Regions from separate parts of the Paenibacillus sp. F4 genome, predicted to be linked through region 2. Evidence: riboswitches for the same ligand, from Rfam matches in the RefSeq annotation. Region 2 holds a riboswitch; the other holds the start of a gene.
The links. A riboswitch is a leader RNA that binds a small molecule or an ion and turns the genes downstream of it on or off. The one in region 2 is predicted to bind cyclic di-GMP.

Region 1: it holds a riboswitch for cyclic di-GMP, as region 2 does, so the genes downstream of both, C1T21_RS00185 (transglutaminase-like domain-containing protein) here and C1T21_RS15835 (glycosyl hydrolase) in region 2, are expected to answer to the same signal.

Annotation. Positions count from the first base shown of each region.
Region 1 covers NZ_POVS01000003.1:33,129-40,448, forward strand. Annotated here, with positions in the region: gene C1T21_RS00180 (collagen binding domain-containing protein) at 1-1,853, opposite strand, end outside; gene C1T21_RS00185 (transglutaminase-like domain-containing protein) at 2,225-3,040, opposite strand; cyclic di-GMP riboswitch class I at 3,053-3,133, opposite strand; cyclic di-GMP riboswitch class I at 3,173-3,251, opposite strand; gene C1T21_RS00190 (AraC family transcriptional regulator) at 3,358-4,233, opposite strand; gene C1T21_RS00195 (DUF445 domain-containing protein) at 4,819-6,075, shown strand; gene C1T21_RS00200 (hybrid sensor histidine kinase/response regulator) at 6,223-7,320, shown strand, end outside.
Region 2 covers NZ_POVS01000014.1:127,159-134,478, forward strand. Annotated here, with positions in the region: gene C1T21_RS15820 (YveK family protein) at 1-67, opposite strand, end outside; gene C1T21_RS15825 (helix-turn-helix domain-containing protein) at 396-764, shown strand; gene C1T21_RS27360 (hypothetical protein) at 827-1,000, opposite strand; gene C1T21_RS15830 (PD-(D/E)XK nuclease family protein) at 1,310-3,604, opposite strand; gene C1T21_RS15835 (glycosyl hydrolase) at 3,653-5,254, opposite strand; cyclic di-GMP riboswitch class I at 5,268-5,348, opposite strand; gene C1T21_RS15840 (sugar phosphate nucleotidyltransferase) at 5,504-6,880, opposite strand.

The DNA of each region.
Region 1 (7,320 bases), on a different contig from region 2:
AACCAAGTGATAGAGGCTTTGTTCCAAAAGTCCGGTTTGGTTTTGTCGATTTTCCATTCGTTGTTAAATGTAGTTGTATAGCTGATTGTATACGTGTCTTGAATCTTTTTATGAAAACGTATAGTGAACCCTTTTTTATAATCCTGCGTAAGAGGGACCAGTTCGTAGTCTGTCGGCGATGTTAGTGTTGTTTTTCCGTCCGCGCTTTGGATCTTCAATGTGTTTGGCAATAACGCCAGACCGCCATTCGGAAAGGCATCGTCGATAACAACTTGGTCCATTGTATACTTATCTACATTAATGGAAATGATCCAAGGAATCGTTTTGGTGTTATAGTTCGGTTCCTTATAGCCCTTGGTGATAATTACACTTTTCAGTTCTATGGTCGTTTCTTTTGTTACTCCGTCCGATGTTACACTGTTCGTTATTTTACCATTTTTGAGTACACGATCTATAGCCTTCGTTTGATAACGAATGGTATATGGCGCATCAATATCCGTATTGAAAAGTAGATTGAAACCGTTGGTACCGTTGTCGTCCATAACTGGAGTCACCATGTATTCCGATGCAGGAAGCTCCTCTTGCGTATCCCCTTTATACACTTTAACTGAGCCTGTGACGAATTGTTGGCTGTTATTAAAGCGATCATTCAATATTGCTTTTGCTGCGGGGATTTTTTTATTGGCAAAATTATATTTGATTGCCCATGAAATCGTTTGTGTGACCGGATCGTATTGCTCCACTTTTTTGCTTAGAAAATCCCCACGTTTAATGGTAACTGTAGCTGATGCTGAGGCATCCTTCACATTATCTCCTGAAAAAGTGGCCGTGTTGGAGAAACGGGTGTCCTCACTTATGATGTTCGTGGAGTATTGAATTCGGTATGCGCTGTTAATACTCTCGTCGTTAAAGCGGATTCTAAAGCCCGTCCCGACCGGATTAGCTTCAACTGTATACTTATCTGCACTAACAGAGTCCCGTAGCACGGTGGTTCCGTCCACATTGATTTGCAAATGATATACCTGGATGGAGTCTTTGATTAGTTCCAATCCTTGGGGAGTTGGGTCGGTTACTACGGCGTGTTTTATAGGTTCCAATTGTTTATTTACGTCAACTGTCCAATCAATCTGATTTTTCCCATCATACTTTCCTTGCTTTTCCATAGTAGGACCGGCTGCAGGCTTAATATTTACGATAGCGGTTTGCTCACCGCCTTTGATTGGAATCGCAATAATGACTTCTGTACTGCCTTTTTCTATTTGTGTGCTAAACTCAGTTTGGATCTCCAGCTTACCGCTGACATTAGAGTGGCTTTCCACGTAATCATTAAAAGTCATAATCACTTTACCTTGGCGGTCTACGGTAAAATGGCCAACTTCTCCGTCCGTACTCGTCAAAGGAGATGTGATGTCTGTGTAAATTTCGAATTGCTCAGGTAATTGAAAGGTAAAGGTGTCTCCAGCTTTATACGTATGGTTCGGCAGCTCCCATTCATAGCCTAAATGGATGGCGGAGCCGATATCAATACGACTATCAGGATTATACACTGCATCAATAACACTTCCGGTAGAATCTAATAGAGTTAGCTTGGTTAAAATACTTTCCTGGGTTGTCTTCGTCTCAGAAGTTGAGCCGGCATTTGCCTCAGTGGCTGGAGCCGGTAAAGCAGGCGGGATGTTAACCGACTCTGAAGGCTGTGGATATACATCGTTAGTGACACTCTGAACCGGATCGGTTCCCGTGCTCACTGGCAGAGCGGAGTCGGGATTTTGTGCATAGACTTGTGTTGAACTAAAAAAGCATTGCAAAAGGAGCAATAATGCAACAATTGCTATATTCCATTTTTTTCTCATATGGTAAACAAATCTCCTATTCCTAAAATACTTTTATTCAGCGGCTAATGGGTTATTCCTTCGAGGTCGAGATGGTTGTATTTATATATTCATCATTCATTCATATGATGCTAAGTTAGCCGCATTGAGCTTTATCATAATTTATGAAAATCTACATAAGTGATGAATCTCTCCTCCTTTTGTCCCGATATATAGGATAATGTATTAGACCTTAATGTCTTTCTGGATTAGAATACATGTCACATCTCAACAATTTCTCAACAAGGATAGAAAAAGAGCCTTGATCATGTGATCAAGGCTCTACAAAGAATGAGGTTTTACTTCTTCGCTTTTTATTTTTTAAAATAATAATATTAATAAAAACATTGATATTAATACTGCTTTGTTTTAATGTATTTGGAGGAATCTTTGATCATTTCGAATTTTTGTTTACCCTTATACAGTGCTGCATCTACTGTAGTGTCTACGACGACCCACTGATTGTCGATGTAAACCTCATTCCAGGCATGGTAGGTGTCTACGTAGGAAGATTTGCCCATAACCAGTTTGGTTGGTACATCTACACTTCGTAACATAGCAGCCATCAGTGAAGCATAACCATAGCAAATATCTTTTTGCGAGCTTAACGTACGATCAATTTGCGGCAGATAGTCAGTCGTTAAGGCGAAGGCCTGGTTGGAGTCATACTTGATATGACTAATGACGTAGTCATGAATTTTTTGAAGCTTCTCGAGATCCGTTGTTGCACCTTTGGTTAATTCACGGGCTTTTTGAATCGCTTGATTAGTACCGCTCCAGTCAATATTTTGAACGGAATTGAGATATACCGCTTTGCTATCATTTAGCTTTAACTCGATCGTATCTTGTCCGATCACTTTATATTGATTACCACTAAGCTGTTCCAGAATACTAATGCTATAGTTCCCATTACCCATCTGGAGAGGAAATACTTCCTCGGATTTTCCGGGTGTCAGATTATAAGAGTATTTTTGCGCATCTTTGGTAACCAAAATCTTGGTTTTAACGTTAGGTTTAACAGGGTAACGCACACTGACTGTTCCATGATTTACATTGTTTTGATCCAACCATGCAACACTATCACTATCAGCAGCGTAAATTGTCGAATTTAAGAGTGTTGTGGACAGCATGAAAAGTAGGAGAAGTGCGGAAAATATCATTTTCCCCATAAAAAACTTCCTTTCGGTGGCCAGGCTGCCATCATAATAGAAGGCCCTATAGCTTTGCGTCCCTGCCTTTCGACAGGTTTGCCATTTCGTATAAAGTTTTCCGGTAAAAAAGCACGACAAAAAGCCACTTCAACCGGTAGCTGGCTGCCATCATACAGAAGGCCCTGTAGCTTTGCGTCCTTGCCTTTCGACAAGTTTGCCATTTATCCTGAATAGCTTATATTCTTATTCTATCAGTTAGGTACTCTATTAGGCAAGTTTAAATCACAAATTTCCCTATTTATCGACAAACCAAACTTGCAGATTATACATAAGGCCTATTTCATTCGATTTCCCCATTTTTTGCGATAGGAATGAGGGGTTTCTCCAATGTGCTCTTTGAACAGATTGATAAAATGACTTGTGTTGGGAATGCCCACATATTGTGCGATGTCCACAATAGCTACATCACTAGTTTTAAGCCAGCCTTGAGCAGCGGTGATACGAACATTGATAAGATACTCAATAGGGGAAAAGCCAATCTGTTTTTTAAAGTTTTTAGCCAGGTTGAACTTGTTCAGTTCGAACATGTCTGCTAGCGAATCCAGCGTAATCCGTTCACAATAGGATTGATCCAGATATTGCTTTACCTTGCGCACCTCTGCGGTTCCATCTGAATTCGCGTTGGGATTGGTGTAGGGGTGCTGTAAAATAATCGTTAACAAGTCAACGATTAGCCTGGATGAGAGCAGTTCAGAGGATATGCTTCTTTCTGGCTGTACCTTTAATAAGGTGCGCAGCTTGTCCGATACTACACTTGAATCCTTTAGTGAAATTACAGGCTTATTGTGTTTATCGAATTGTTCGTAGAAATGGTCAATAAGATTGCCATATAGATTCACACTAATAAACTCCCATGTCTTCTGACAGGAAGTTTTGTACTGTACATATTCTTCGCAATTAATAAAAAGCATATCATGAGGTCTCAATATATAATCCTTGTCCCGGTAGTGCAATTCCCCTCTCCCGGACAGGGTAAAAAGGAGCAAAAAAGAGGTGAGCTTTTGCCGTTCCATTTCATAAGCATCTGTTTTGAAATAGCCTATCTCCTGTATATAAAAGAGGGATTTCTTAGCGAAAGCAGAGGGTGTACATATAATTGCAACTGGATCTTCGCTCCAGACACACTGGGCATTTTTTTGGTTTGTTGTCATATCCAATTCCTTTACAAAAGAACAATTTTAGTAAGACAATTGTAGTTTGTTTAACGAATATCCTTTTAAAACAGGAGTTCCCATTTACAAAGGTTATTTTATCACATTAAAGTATATTCATGTAGCGATTAGAACTATACAATATATAACAAATATAACCAGCAAACAGCTATGTGAAAAGGACGGGATTCTTCCAGGATTTAATCCGTTAACTTGGTGATTTGAAGGAAGAAAATGTAAATGGCTGGTCTCTATTTAATGAATATATCATAGTCTTGCAATTCCACTTTTTGAGGCACATATCCTTTCGGTTTCATGAAAAATGGGACTATATTTCGACAAAATGATTCAAAGGGCTCACTTTGTTAGAAAATAGTAGTAGCTTTAATGTTGTGATTTTGTTCACGAACATGAATGGATAAGTGTGGCTATGTGAACTCAATTTATGTTAATGTGCAAATTCTAAATATCATGCAATTTGTTGACAATAGAGTATAGTGACCTTTGGTATCTGTACAGGCAATGATATGATGGTACTACAGATGTAATGAAACAAATTCTACAGTCAGTTTGGAGGATTACAGGATGGGAAAAACGAAAAACACGAAAACCGCAGCAGCTTGGTCACTTGTTATGATGGGAGCGGGCTTTGCTGCTACGTTACCTTTTCAACAATTTGGCTGGGCCCGTCTTTTGGCTGGATCTTTTGAAGCTGGACTTGTTGGAGGATTGGCAGATTGGTTTGCCGTAACCGCGTTATTCCGTCATCCGCTGGGCATTCCGATTCCACACACAGCGCTTCTCCCCAAAAATCGGGGAAAGCTGACCGATGCCTTGGTTAACACGGTCGAAAACAATTTACTTCATAAAGAAAGTATTGCATCTAAAATTGCCGATATTCGGCTGGCCGAGCTGGTGCTGAAAAGCGTGGAAAAAGGAATACGCACGCCCGAAGCGGTCACTTTCATAGATGTCCTTGCCAAGCGACTTGTCCGCTCGCTTCCGCTGGCGGAGCTGGCCCCGGTGATCGCGACCGGGATTAAGAGGCAGGCGACTGAATTCGATATGGGGCCATTGCTAGAGGCACTCGCCCGGCAAGCTGGTGAGCGGAAGTATGACCAACGGGCGTTGGATTATGCACTGGAGCAGACGGAGTCCTGGCTGCTGCGGTCAGACACCGGGGGTATACTTGGCACCCTGGGGATGCAGGCTGTTAGCGGCTTGCAGGTCAGCGGGCTCATGCAGTTTGCCCTGAACGCCTTCCTTGGCTATTTGAATGAGGAGCGTATGGGCGAGATGATTCGTCACTTTTTGCTGGACCGCGTAGCAGAGCTTCAATATGAAGGACATCCGCGTCGTCAGGCCGTCCTGGATGGTATCAACACACAGCTGATCAATCTGGCAGCCAAAGATACGGTCAGGGAGGGGCTGAATCACTGGAAAAACACCTTTATTGATTCTTGGGAAGGTGATGCAGCTATATCAGGGAAGCTCGAAGAGCTGCGCCGTCATCTGCTGGATTATATGGAGGACGCCAGTTATGTAACGACATACATTGTACCTTTACTGGATCAAATGCTGTCTGATTTATGGAGAAATACGGAGCTGCTGGACAAGATCAATTTGTGGATCGTAGCAGGTATTACCGGAGTAGTGGAAGCAAACCACAGCCAAATTGGTAATCTGGTCCGTGAAAATGTGAATAAAATGGATGATGCTTCACTGATTGCTTTAATGGAGGACAAGCTGGGACAGGATTTACAATGGATACGGATTAACGGTGCGCTTACAGGCTTTCTGATTGGAATTGTGCTTACCGGGGTTCGTATGTTGCTTGAATAGCACGGACAATCTGTGCAGAGGAACGAAGAGTGAAAATTGTGTAGATAAAGGTTGTGAAACTATGAGGATTGGTTACCATCCAATGCTGCTGGTTCAAATGAGAGCCCGGCAGAGTTGTGTTGATGTATGGTACCGGATGACAAGTGGATGAGTAAGCGGAGATTTTTTTTAATTACGCTGTCATTCCTGATCGTAATTATCGGCCTGCGTTTGCTGTGGTTTGATTATTACCACAATCAGGATTATCCCCGGGCCAAGGCGGGAATCCTAGATCTGAGGGGCCTGAATTTGCAGGAGATAAAGACCCTACCATTAAATGGTGAGTGGGAGTTTTATCCTGGAACTTTATCTTCTCCTGCCGAACTGAAATCCTTATTTATGCAGAAGCAGCGCCAGACCATTCAGGTACCAGGATTATGGAGTGAGTCCGTATCTCCTGTGGATCATAAGGCATATGGGGTTGGAACCTATCGGCTGCTTATTTTGAGTGACAAACAGGAAGACACTTTATACGGACTTCGGATCGGGAGAATTAGTACGGCATCCAACATATTTGTCAACGGCCGTTTAGTAAGTCATAGTGGCCAGGTCTCTAGCAAGGTCGAACAGCATACAGGATCAACCGTTCCGTTCTCTGCTATGTTTGATACGAACAGGCAGGCCATGGAGATTGTCATCCAGGTATCCAATTTTGATTTTTCCGCCAGCGGAGGAATTGTGAAGCCAATCATTTTCGGAAGCGCGGAGGCTGTGAATAGCCGAACCAACTTCGCGATCTCGATGCAAATTATGGTTTGTATTATTTTGCTGCTTCACGGGTTGTATGTAGTCGTTATATTTTTTATGAATCCAAAAAAGAAGGCGCTTCTGTATTTTGCGGGAATTGTAGTCTGCACGGTATTATCCATCCTGACAGACGATGACAAGCTTTTAATAGACTGGTTCCCCATCAGTTTGAGTCTTTCGTTAAAAATAACCATACTTTCCTATATAGGAATAGGTATGTGTGTACTGAAGCTGGTGCAGTCTCTGTTGGTTCGATCCCGCATCATTCAGATTGTTTTTATAGGCCACTGTTGTTTTGCGGTTACGGTTTTATTTGCATCTACATCCAACCTTTACGCATTTTTGTTGGCTCTTATCGCATTTTCAGGCATTACCCTATGTGTTACGGTTCCAACATTTACCTTTCTTAGAACATTCAGAGGGCAAAAAGAGGCTATTTTTCTGTTGCTGGCATCCCTT
Region 2 (7,320 bases):
GCAGTACGATGCTGCCAATCAACCACATTCTTTTTCGGATCAAACGGATGTACTCTTTCAACTGCACAAGACCAGTCCTCCCTGAATGACTTGTTTTCGATGCAATAACGCTTGTACTGATCCTCTGCATACCGGGGAAAAGAACGATGCATGACCCTCTAATCTATAGTAAAATGTTGTATAATAGCGCATAGAAGGTCTAGCCAGCGAATAAGCACAAAATGCTCAATCATCGGTGGCCTCTTAGGGTATATAAACAAAGACATAAGTGAAAACTACGAAATACAGATACGTTATGTAACTTACATAACTAATTTATGATACAATTCGTATCTTGTCAAGCGTAAAATTGCTTTTTTTACCTTTCTTAACCTTGCATTCAGGAGGAAAAACAGATGAATTATGGGACCCGCATCGCTGAATTACGAGAACATAAGGGATTAAAACAAGAGGAACTAGCGCAATCCCTCGGAATTACGCGGGCGGCTCTATCTCACTATGAAAAAAATAGGCGCAAGCCAGACTTTGAGACCCTGACCAAGCTCGCCGATATTTTCGGGGTAACCATTGATTACTTAGTGGGACGTACGAGCCACCCGGCTGCAATATTAGATTCAGATGTGAGGGAATTTGTGGACCAGCTTGAACTGTCCGACGAAGATATTCTGCAACGTTTCAACCTGACCATTGACGGACGCACCTTATCTGAGGAAGAAGCCAAACGTTTTATCGCGTTTGTCCGAATGGAACGAATGATGGAATAAAGAAAGCGATCGGCTGCTTTACGTCTCTCTCAAGTAGGACCGGCAACTGGAATTTGCACGCATTATCCTTCCCGGCACTTGGTTTCGTCAGCGTCGCTCTCTAGCCATTCTGGCGTCGTGATACCACATTGGAGCAAAATGTCCCGGATGTCCAGGTGGATGGCAGCTTTGTCTGCTTTCCGTGCGTTGTTTCGAAGAAGAGGGCTGTTCACCCCTAATTCTGTCTCCTTGTTCATTCAGCACTAACCTCACTTTATTATTCTTGGTCACCGGAAAGAGATTTCCCACAAACCATGTATGTATAGTCATGAACAAAACTATTATATATGAATACATACCTGCAATGTTGTCGTCTTATGACGAGAATAAAAAAGGATTTTCTTATTTTTTTCTCCATTATACGTAAAGAATTGGCAAATCAGAACGATTTACAAATAAAAAAGAACCTCTCAGGTCCTATTTTCTCCTGATAGGTTCTTTTTTGTTTTATTCCGAAATGATGTTAGATATTCGTTTGCTAGGGTCCTATATGCATTCCGGTGTGATTAAGCGACCTCGGCTGCCTGGGAAACCTGAGTGCCTCCGGTCGCCCGGACTTTGTAGACGTAGTGACCTCCAGCTTTTACTGTGCGGTCTGTATACGTGCTTCCCGCTACTTGCGAGGCAATCACCTGATAGGCCCCGTCGGTCCCGTCAGCACGCAGCACATCATAGGAAGATACGCCTTCTGCCTGAAGCCAATTAATCTTTACTGCCCCATCCTGAACAGAGGCAGCCTTCACCCCTGTTGGGGCTGAAGCTGCGGTCTGATCTGTACTTTTTAATTCCAAAATATATTGTACCGCTTCGCCAGGACCTAGCTTTTCTTCAAAATCAAGGGCAGGAGAAGCCTTGAGCCCTGATATGGAACGCTGTGCCTGACTGTAAGTAGAACCCGTTCCAAAACGTTCACCCGTGTACAAACCAGCTTTCGGCATCGTTACCCGTACACGAACTGTCTGCGGGGTAGCTTCGAAATTCACTAGATTCACCAGCAATTTGTCTGAAGTAGCGCCGCTACCTGCCAGCGGTTTAAGCTTGGACGTATCCACCGCACGAACATACACCATCTTATCCTTGGTATCCTCTGGATTCAGCACTGTATAAGTCAGAGGTTGTCCATGGGTGGCATAGGCTAAGCTCAAGCGTCTCATGATCTTAACGCGGGTGTCCTGTCCTTGCCCGAACGGATAAATTTCTGTGTTGGCCGGGTTATGACTTTGCAGATCGAAGCCTGTTTTAAACAGCGTATAATCCTTATAAAAAGCAGCGTGCTGGATAAACATATCGGCAAACCCGATTTGCGAACGCATAATCCGGTCGAATGCGGCCGCTTGTGGCTGACTAGCCCCGTAATCAGGATTGTCCCGATGTGTATCGTTGGTACCGAACTCCGTGTTCAGCATCTTCTTCGCCAGTCCGTTGCTCGAACCGCCGAAGGTTTTCAAATTTTGGACGAAGCTGCCGCCGCCCTCTTCATTATACGATTCACCATAGGCGTGTCCATTGGTCAGGTCGGTAACTTCCTCCAGCTGTTTACGCTGCTCTGGGTCCCGTTCCCATCCATCTGGGTCACCGCATTTTTGCGTACCACTGGTTTGATTTTTGCACGCCTTGGTAGAGTACGTTGGCCAGTAGGCCCAGCCGGGTGCTACGGTTTTGAGATGCGGTGCCAATTGCTTGCCTTCCGTATTCAACCACTTGGCCACAGCCAGATTTACCGCCTTGGAGCGATTAAATAATCCAGGTTCGTTATCTACTTCATAATATTGAAGATAAGAACCGTATTTTTTTACATAATCGCGCAACTTTTGCTTGGCCGTCTCTGGCAGAGAACCATCTTTTTGCAGCTTAATATCACCTGTATATAAATACAAAGCAGACGATTGCATATTATACTGCTTTAACGTTTGATAGTAATCATCCACGTCTGTACATGCCTTGCCCACATTACTGGCACAGGTGACCCTCATGACGTTGCCACTATAAGCAATTCCCAGCCATTTGAGAACGTATGGTAAATGCTTAACTGCACCCTGATCATAATAAAATTCTTTATTGTTCACATTTGTTCCGGTCAGTATATATTTACCGTGTACCGGTTCGGTCGCAGGTGAAGCTAACGTCTCCAAGCTCAAGTCATCCCAAGTCCACCACACATTTTTATCTTCTGCAGAGGAGCAGTATAGGCAGCGCGCTGTCTTTAGCTTGAGTACGTTAACACCGCTTTGCAATTGCTCTTTGGGTATATACAACTCGTAGTTGTTTTTGAAATTATAAGCACTCCCAGTACCGGATACCCCGGCAATCTGAATAATACCGGACAGCTGATGATTTGAAAATACAGCCATTTGCGGGACTGCTTTGCCCGCATCCAAAATCCGAACACGGAATATCATACCATTGGGAGGAATCTGATTCAGCTTATACTGGAGTGTCAATTCAGGGTTCGTGGACGCATTCAAACCGGGAGGAATATCTCCACTGCTGAGCAATACCGGAACTGTTGTACTCTCTGCTACCGACAACGCTGACATTGCTCCTTTAGCAGATGATTCGGTAGAGGCAGCTGCTGTAGAAATGTCGATATTATCCCTACCGACCACACCTTTGAATTCCGCTGAAGAGTCATCCCTCTGACCCAGCTTCCATACTGGACTGGCAGCTGCTACTTTATCCGTCTGCAATTCTGCGCTTCTTGAAGGCGTGTATATAAACCAAGCGATCATCGCTATAGCTACGATCGCTAGTAGTCCAGATAAAACTACTGTATACCTATGGGATAACCATTTTTTTATCATATGATCGACCCTCTCTCCTCAAATTTTTGGACCGGGAAAGAGTATTAATCAAGGAAGAAACAAAGCGTTTCCGGGAATCACCGCTTTCGCTTCATGCTGACTTTCCCACATTAGACGTGCCATCGCGTCGCCTTTTTCATCATAGTATTCTACTTTTAAATCTACCATTTTGCCTGCTTCCAAAGTCATACTGCCTTTACGCTCTGTCCAGCTTTGTTTGAACCAGCTGTCAATCACCAATTTGCCGTCTACCCATACACGGATACCATCATCGGATATCGTGGTGAACGTATAGGTCTCGCTATATTGCGGTTTGATTTTACCCGTCCAGCGAACCGAGAACTGATCGGCATTCACCTTAGGGTCAGCTGCATTGGCACGCCAGTTGTAGTCCAGCTTGCTATCTGTACGGATCAAAACAGGACTTCCATTCAAATTCATATTGTTAAAATATTCGCCACGCAACCCGTTCACATATACCACATCAGGAACAGAAGGAGGAGTCGGAGCTGGGGGAACGATCACTACTGGCGGAGCCGGGATAGGCTCACTTTGTCCCTCGTCCGGTAAGGTCGGTATATCTGTCCCAGGTGGTTGAATCGTTTCCAATCCATTCTTCACATCATCCCGCGTCAAACTCCTCGAATCATTCATATAATCCTGAATTTGATTTGTTGTGTTATTCTCAGTCAGCATTTTGCCCCAAGTCATGGAATATACCCATTTAGGTTGAGCCTGCAACACCTCAGAACTCGGCATCTCACCGTGCTCCCCAATGGCAATCGGCTTATTCCGTGCCAGCCCAAGCAGACCTTCGTAATGACTTTGCTTAAAATCATTGTTGTAAATGTCTACTGCCAAGATGTCCACTTTGTCATCCCCGGGGTATTTCGGGGTATACGGGACAGTATACGAATTGGGCGCATTCGGACTCCATACCCATAGCAGATTGTTCAATTGATGTGTGTTTGTAAAACGGTCGTACATGATATTCCATAGCTGATTGAAATTAGTTTTGTTTCCCCACCAGAACCAGTCACCATTCATTTCGTGGTAAGGTCTCCACAAAACCGGAACCCCTGCATCACGAAGCTGCTTTAACGAAGCAGCGACCTTATCCAGATCGGCAATGAGGAGGTTATACTGCGTAGTACCTGGGGTCACGTATTTGTTGAACTCTGCCTGACTTACTTTCGCCTGTACATTGGCCCAAGTCAGTGGCCTACCCGGTAGCGCTTCATGAAAAGTCATCGTCACAATACCACCGGATCTGCTCCAACGGATAGCACTATCGACGACATTTTTACGTTGTGCTGCTTCCGTAGCGTCAGATTGACCAGAGATAGCTCCCATCTCATAGCCGTGTACACCCACATATGCCTGACTGATTTTTTGGACCTTGTTACTTAATTCATCCGGACTTTCCAAATAATCATGCTGACCGGTGACTATTTTTTTCCCTGAGATGTTGAGTAAATAGCTGTATAGTTCACGGGCCTGAGTAGAAGCGTCCGAATTAACAGGTTGTAATGAAGCGGCATTCGCCACAGACAGAGAATCACCAAAACCGACGGGCAACAATGAAAAAAGCATAATAACGGGGAGTACATGACGTATCAGTCGATACAGAGGAATAAAATTGAATCTCACTTTCGCTCTTCCTTTCGGTAGCCAGGCTGCCATCCTTGTGGAAGGCCCTTTAGCTTTGCGTACCTGCCTTTCGACAGGGCTGCGTTTATCGTTGGAAGGAGTTTGGATTCCTTCTTACCCTAAGTATCGACTTTTTTTTACCAAAATTTAATAGGTCATGTTCATGAATTTACAGGTTTTCGTCCAATTTCGACAGTTTAGGCTATGAATTTTCATGAATTCGTCTTTTTTTCGTTTTTACGAAAATAATTATGAGATAAATTGGTGACGGGAAATTTCATTCCAATCCATACAAAAGCGGACAATATCCTCTTCAACCAATTCAGAGCCAGTCTGCACCTCAATAAAGTCCACATCGGTCACAGCCAAAATGCTATGCTTCGTTCCTTCAGGAATGCGAACTACATCACCAGCTTTTACTTTGTGCAGCTTCTCATTCAAAATAATTTCCGCCTCACCACTAATAATGGTCCAAATTTCACTCCGTTTGAAATGAAGCTGATAGCTGATATTTTTGCCTTTCCGTACGCGGATTCGTTTGGTCAATACCTCGTTACCCTCGTCATACTTGACATAATCCACAACCCGATACTGCCCCCAACGACGTTCTTCATACATTGGACGCTGATCATGAGCCTTAAGCACTTCCTTAATGCGAGGACTTTCAGCCTTATTGGTCACAAGAATACCATCCGGGCTAGCGGCTACAATCAGATCATTCGTTCCAATGATCGCCACAGGAATGTCTAACTCGTTAATAAGACTCGTATTGACGCAATCCTCCGTTACTACACCTCTGCCCACTTGTTGATTAGACATTTCTTCTGTGAGCGTATTCCAGGTGCCCAAATCCTTCCAAAAACCATCGTACGGAAGAACGACAATGTCCTTCTCCTTCTCGACTACTTCATAGTCAAAGCTAATTTTTTCCAGAGATGCGTATTGCTTTTGCATTTCTTCATAATTCAGCGGCAAACCCTTGGATGCCAAGATATCCAGCAAATAACTTAATTTGAATGCAAAAACCCCGCAGTTCCATAGAGCATTGCGTTCAATCAGACGCTCCGCCTGCTCCCGGTCGGGTTTCTCTTGAAAATGGCTCACTTCGCGGTAGCCTGTGCTACCTTGGGTGGCATCGTTTTTCGGAATAATGTAACCATATTTCTCTGAAGGATAGGAAGGGACAACCCCGATTAAAGCAAGCTTACCTTCACTCTCCTGAAGCGTATGTTCCAGCTGGGCTACAGAAGCGAAGAAAGCATCCTCAACATAAGGATCTACAGGCAATATAGCTATAATTTCATCAGGGGAAACACCAGCAATGGAATATAGATAAGTCGCTGTCAGCGCAATCGCAGGAAAGGTGTCTCTGCGTTCCGGCTCAACAATGATGCGCGTATTCGGCCCGACCTGACTCTGGATCATTTCGACCTGTGCTCTCCCTGTCGCAATAAACGAGGATTCTGATAATCCGTTGTCTCCCAATTGTCTCCATACCCGCTGTACCATGGATTCCGAAATCCCCTCCGGGCTCTCCAGTACCTTCAAAAATTGTTTGGAACGGGAATCGTTGGACAAAGGCCATAATCTTTTACCGGAACCACCAGACAAAAGTACGAGCTTCATAACTCTCCACTTCCTCTCTATATTGGTTGGATGATCGGATGGGGCAAAGTTGAGTAGCCCGCTACGGGCTGGATTTGATCTTACGATCGCTGTTGGACCGGGATTCACTTGATTATATAAAATCGTATATAGGTTTGAATCCCGATCCAAAGACGAACGCTCCGCTTCTCCAGATTCAAATCCATCCCTGCGCTACTCAAAAATGCATCATGCCGATCATACCGTTTATTGCAAAAGGCGCGACCGGACATTATTAAGTCCGGTCAGCCTGTAAAGACGCGTGCGCGGCGTATCCGCCTGACGCTTTGATCGGAAGGAGCGGCTTCAACCGTGCCGCTCCTTCCGATCTGCCCTTCTACTCCCCCCCATAAGGTGGGAGTTTAAAAACTGTGACTCCACGGCGAAAACCAGCGGAGCGGGCAGAATTGTTCTGAAGAAGC